2 regions of the Priestia sp. TSO9 genome follow, and region 1 is predicted to be linked to the other one. Evidence: riboswitches for the same ligand, from Rfam matches in the RefSeq annotation. Region 1 holds a riboswitch; the other holds the start of a gene.
The links. A riboswitch is a leader RNA that binds a small molecule or an ion and turns the genes downstream of it on or off. The one in region 1 is predicted to bind cobalamin.
Positions count from the first base shown of each region.

Region 2: it holds a riboswitch for cobalamin, as region 1 does, so the genes downstream of both, LJC66_RS01495 (HoxN/HupN/NixA family nickel/cobalt transporter) here and nikA (nickel ABC transporter substrate-binding protein) in region 1, are expected to answer to the same signal.

Region 1 covers NZ_JAJEKD010000008.1:34,651-37,804, forward strand. The annotation lists gene LJC66_RS02360 (tautomerase family protein) at 1-76, shown strand, start outside; gene ftsZ (cell division protein FtsZ) at 436-1,440, shown strand; cobalamin riboswitch at 1,443-1,632, shown strand; gene nikA (nickel ABC transporter substrate-binding protein) at 1,776-3,154, shown strand, end outside.
Region 2 covers NZ_JAJEKD010000006.1:60,966-64,119, reverse strand. The annotation lists gene LJC66_RS01500 (M20 family metallopeptidase) at 1-260, opposite strand, end outside; gene LJC66_RS01495 (HoxN/HupN/NixA family nickel/cobalt transporter) at 490-1,287, opposite strand; cobalamin riboswitch at 1,421-1,603, opposite strand; gene LJC66_RS01490 (organic hydroperoxide resistance protein) at 1,709-2,128, opposite strand; gene LJC66_RS01485 (undecaprenyl-diphosphatase) at 2,281-2,874, opposite strand; gene LJC66_RS01480 (ABC transporter ATP-binding protein) at 3,021-3,154, opposite strand, start outside.

The DNA.
Region 1 (3,154 bases):
TTCGATTGTTGAAAACGGTAATGCTGACTGGAGCTTTGGCATGGGAGAGGCTCAATTCTTAACTGGGAAATTATAAAACGGTTTATTATCTAGAGAAGCCCTTATTTCTAAGGGCTTTTTCTCATTTTGTCTATAAAAATATTATTCTCTTAGTCACATCTTACTCAAAATTAAATACAGACATCTGTCAAATGAATGATACAATAAGCTTATATGCCATTTTGAGTGGAAAAACCATAAAAGAGTTCGGCGTACTAATTTTAGAACAACAATAAATTTACATAAAGATGTAAAGATTTAAAGGTTAAAAGAGAAGTGTATAAAATCTGTAAAACAAAAGAACAGTTACGCGTTAAACATAGGAGTAAAAGGTTCTTCACGTGTTTTTTCGGATAATAAGAGAAAGTAATTTTGATCATTGAGGAGGAACTTAGAATGTTTGGATTTGATGCAGATGTATCGCCGTTAGTGCGAATTAAAGTAATTGGGGTTGGCGGTGGAGGAAATAACACCGTTAACCGTATGATTGAACACGGTGTCCAAGGAGTAGAATTTATCGCCGTTAATACGGATGCTCAGGCGCTTAACTTATCTAAAGCAGATGTGAAAATGCAGATTGGTGCGGCCTTAACGCGAGGATTAGGTGCAGGAGCTAATCCAGAAGTAGGAAGAGAAGCAGCCGAAGAAAGCAGAGAACAAATTCAAGAAGTACTGCAAGGCGCAGACATGGTATTCGTAACAGCTGGCATGGGCGGAGGAACCGGTACTGGAGCAGCTCCGGTTATTGCCCAAATTGCCCGTGAACTAAATGCTTTAACAATTGGAGTAGTCACTCGCCCGTTCAAGTTTGAAGGAAATAAACGTACGAAGCAAGCAGTAGGGGGTATTACTGCGATGAATGAATCGGTAGATACCCTTATTGTGATTCCAAACGACCGCTTGCTTGAAATTGTCGATAAAAAGACGCCTATGCTTGAAGCATTCCGTGAAGCAGATAATGTTCTTCGCCAAGGTATTCAAGGTATTTCAGATTTAATCGCTGTTCCGGGGCTGATTAACCTTGACTTTGCTGATGTAAAAACAATCATGTCTAATCAAGGATTTGCGCTTATGGGTATCGGACGAGCTTCCGGATCAGACCGGGCAATTGAAGCAGCAAAAAAAGCCATTTCTAGTCCGCTGCTAGATGCATCGATTGATGGAGCAAGAGGCGTGCTGTTGAACATTACGAGCGGCAGCAGCTTGAGTCTTTACGAAGTACAGGAAGCAGCAGATATTGTCACGTCTGCTTCTGATCAGGACTTAAATATGATTTTTGGATCTGTGATTAATGAAGATTTAAAGGACGAAATGATGGTAACCGTTATTGCCACTGGATTTGATGATGAAGATGTTTCACCATCAGCTTCTACTTCTAGAGTTTCAAGAGCACGCTACTAAATTAAATAACCAGCTTTTATGGTGGCAATTGTTTTTCAATTGCCTTAAAAGGGAATCCGGTGCAAATCCGGAGCGGTCCCGCCACTGTAACAAGGAGCCTTATGTCAAAAAGCCACTGTCTATTTAGAGACGGGAAGGCGGTATAAGGCAATGACTTGAAGCCAGGAGACCTGCCATAAATCTCAGCACACAATAACCTACGAGGATAGGGAGGTGTTTTGGCAGAATCAAAAATAAGATAAACAAGGGATACGTTTATCTGAATTTGTTGTGAAGACAAGCACTTCTTTTTAGAAGTGCTTTTTTTTGTATTAAAATAGAAGGTGGGAAAATCAATGATAAATAATAAAAAGCTCGTATCTATGATATTTCTTGTGTTACTTTGCCTCACTGCTTGCGCTCCTAATGAAGAGAGCATAAGTATAAAAGAAAGAAAGAAAACGGATAAAAGTGTGACGTTTTTATTTAATTTTACATCTGCAACGCTTGATCCTCATACCGACGATAATTATACAGCAGTTCGTGCGGGAGTAGGGGAGACGCTTGTTAAAATCAGCGACGATTTAAAAATAAAGCCTTGGCTTGCTGAAAAGTGGGAAACGAAAGATAACGGCCTTACATGGACATTTATGATAAGAAAGAACATCACGTTTCAAAATGGAAAAGCGCTGGATGCAAATGCTGTTAAGTCTTCTCTTCAAAGAACGATAGATCAAAGTTATGCGATGAAAAACACTTTAAATATTAAAGAAATGAAATCGAACGGTCATGCGCTGACAATTACATTAAAAGAACCAATGCCTAAATTCCCTTCTGAGTTAGTGCATCCAAACACAGCTATTATAGATGTTGATGTTTCTAATATAGCTAAGAAGCCCATTGGTACAGGTCCATTTCACGTTTTGACTTTCGATCAAGGAAATCAAGTGAAGTTAGAAAGATATGAACATTATTGGAATGGAAAAGTGAAATTGAAAAATGCGATCTTTGCATTTAACGAAGATGCAAATGCGCGAGTTGCAGCTCTTCAGTCCGGGACAGCCGATATTATTTATCGGCCGCCTTTAGAAAGCTTGAGCACTTTACAAGCGAATTCGTCTTTCAAAGTAAGCGGAGTACCTAGTGTGCGTACTCATTTATTGCTTTATAACCAAACCAATGACGCATTAAAAGACGAAAATGTAAGAAAAGCTATCGATACCTTATTGAACCGAAAAGAAATTGTCAGCAGCATAATGAACAATCAAGCGGCAGCGGCTCGAGGTCCATTTTTATCTCAATTTCCTTTTGCTGATAATACTGCTAACGAGCAAAGAGGTATGACATCTGCTAAAAAATATTTAGAGAAAGCAGGCTATCAAATCAAAAATGACAAAGCAATCAAAAATGGAAAGCCACTATCGCTCTCTCTTGTCACATACAGCTCTCTGCCAGAACTGCCTTTAATTGCTCAGCTTATACAGTCTAATGCCAAAGAGTTAGGAATTTCTATTAAAATTCACCTAGTTGAAGATAGCGATGAATATGTAATGGCAAAAGATGATTGGGATTTAGCATTGTACAGCCTTATCACAGCACCTAGAGGGGATGCCAGCTATTATTTAAGCACGAACTATTTGCCGGGCGGTGGTTTAAATGCCAGTCGAATTAATGACGATACGCTAACAAAAATGATAGAACAGTTAAATTCAACCGTAGATGACGCAAAACGAAA
Region 2 (3,154 bases), on a different contig from region 1:
TCTCCTTCTCCAATGGTAAATTTCAAGTGGTTTCCTACTTCTTTTTCTTCTATGATTTCGTATCCTACCCCTAACCGCTTTTGAAACAGCTGCGTTAAATACTTTCCACACTGATCTACTAACTCTTTACTGTAGGACGGTGACTCTTTTTTCACAAATCCAACTAAATCTTCAAGCATCTCTTGTTCGTGTTCTTTTAAATAACTAAACACGCTTTGTTCTACCATTACCTGACTCAAATCAATTCCTCCTCCAAACAACCCCTGCTGCTTGCATTAAATGCTTTTATTTATCGTACGTATAACTATGTTCTACGTTTCACATAACGACCTTAAATTATCCTTAATTATAATGGTTTTCAGACAATTTTCCATCCTTTAAATACAGATAATACTTTAACTTATTCATAACCGACCGAAAATAGCCATAAACTTCAACAAATTCATACAAAAAAGCTTCAATCTTCAACAGATTAAAGCTTTCGTTTGACTAATTGACATTTATTTTAATATTTTTCCCTTTTGACTTCACACTCACAAAAACAAACATAGACACTAAAAAAATAAACAGAATAACGCCAACCATTTCAAAGTTTACTTCGGCCCATGGGTTAAAGAAAGTGAATGCTAAATAGAACGACACACCATACGCGAGGACAACAATAACCCAGCCCATCAAGCGGGAAGCAGATTGTCCAAATTTACTCGATTCATTCACCATTTTATGTACAATCATCGAATCGATTGTATCTGTAAGCATCATGCCAAACATAAACACTAGTCCTAACAAAAGTGGCGTATACTTGCCTGCGTTCCCTACAGCTAGAGACCACACGGCCGTTTGACTGACCGTTTCAGCTGCTAAAGCGAACAATGCTCCTACAAGAATAATTAAAAAAGGATTCGTTGTTCCTTTTGCGATTTTCGGAATAAACTTCCCTTTTAATCCGCTCAGCTGAAACTCTTCTTCTTTATTTTTAGTTCGAAGCAAATGATATGTGTTTAATGTCCCAATCAGAAAGAGAGAGATAATGGATACCCAAGATGCAAAATGATCGAAATATGATGGAAACGTAAAATTCTTCATCACCACGCCCAGCACCCCGGCCGTGACGGCCACCATTCCTCCGTGACCTAGTGAAAACAGCGTTCCGACCCACGGGGCAAAACGGCTGCCCATTCGCCAATTATATCGGGTCTGGCCATCAATAAAAGCTAAGTGATCTGCATCCAATCCGTGCCTGATTCCTAATAAAAAGACAAGTAAAAAAACTGATAAACCTTCCATTTCCTACACTCCTTTTTTTAAAATAAAACGTAAAAAAGCCTCAATTCTATAGAAATTGAGGATGTGTCGGCATATGAAAATAAACAGCAATTGCTCACTGCGTACCTTGATACACCGCCTCTTTCCTAGAAGAGTCAAGTGTACAGAATAGGTAGGTCTCCTGGCTTGAGATCATCATTTTCTACCGCCTTCCCCATTTTGAGTGACGATAAGATAGAAAACTCCCTGCTTACAGTGGCTGGACCGCTCGAGATTTGCACTCGATTCCCTGTTACCTCTTACGCTATGTAAGAGCACCTAAACTGTGCGAACGATTCATTTTCTTCCTCATTATACTAGTACAGCTTACAAATGAATAGAAAAAATTCAAATAAAAAAGCCCTGCTAAGCTTTACATGCTTAGCAGGGCTTTTTAAAGCAATTAAACTACTTCTACCGTTACCTCTACATTACCGCTGATTGCTTTTGAATACGGGCAGTATGAGTGAGCTAGGTCTACATATTTTTTCGCTGTTTCTAAATCTAAGCCTTCGATATGAGCTTCAAGCGCTACTCCAATTTTCACTCCTTGATCAGCTTTATCAGGAAGCAGCTGAACAGTAGCTTTTACTTCACTGCTTTTGATTTCTACGTTATGTTTTGTCAACATAAATTCTAACGCGCTGTTGAAACAAGCGCTGTATCCAGCTGCAAACAGCTGCTCTGGGTTTGTTGCTGTTGTTGCTTCTCCACCAAGCGCTGGAGGTGTTGCAACGTCTAAGTTAAAGATGTTATCTAAAGAGTGAACTTCTCCTGTTCTTCCACCTGTGTTAACGACTGTTGTTTCATATAAAGCTTTCATGTATAAACCTCTCCTCTTTTTCATTAATTTTATTAAAAGTTTTTCATTTATCGTTTCTGTAATTTAATTTTACACAATTTAATTTTAAAAAACAAGTATTAAATACATTAAAAATTTCCCAATAAAAAAAGCCGCGTATTTGCGACTTTTTCTTAATAATATTGAGACTGTTCGTCATAAGCTGATTTTCGAAAAATAGACAAGTCGGTAATAGCCCTCATCAGTTTCATATTAAAAATAACATAATGAATAAACAGCGCCAGCACGCAGCCTAAAATGGCTCCTGTTAACACATCGAATGGATAATGAACGCCAACCCATACGCGTGAAAAGGCAATGAGTACGCCCATGACAACCCACATGCGCCCTGAACGTTTGAAATGCAGCCAAATGGTAAAAGTGATAACTAATGCAGATGTAGCATGATCGCTTGGAAATGAAGAATTTGCGGCGTGATCAATAAGCTGATTCACGTGGTGAGAGATAAACGGACGATCTCGATAAGCAAATAAACTAATCACTTTATTGATAATGACTCCTGTGGCACAAGCACACAAAGCTTGAAATGCTACAACACGGCTGCCGTTTTTATTAATAAGTAAAAACAAGCCGAGTAAAACGATAAGTACATACTGGGCATAATCTGCAAAGAATACCATCAGCGAATCTAGAGGTTTTACGTGTGAGGCATACTGATTCACCGCGTGGAAGATAGTATAATCTACTGAATTGATAGCTGATAACATAATCGAAATCCTTTCTTATTTTTAAATGTCATTAGCTATCTTATCAGTTTCTTGAGAAAATGAACATGTTTTTGTCAGAAGCTTCCTAACTGGTATTTATAAATAATGTATTCAGGCTTAGTAGTAAACCAAAGGCCTTTCGCCCATTAACTCACCTGTGAGTGATCCACAATATTTTTTTGCAAAAAGATTTCTTCTAAAGAAGGTTCTTCGACGTGAACTTGATAAATGTCGATGCCGCATTGAATCAATTCGCGAATAATAAGAGGAATATTTCTTT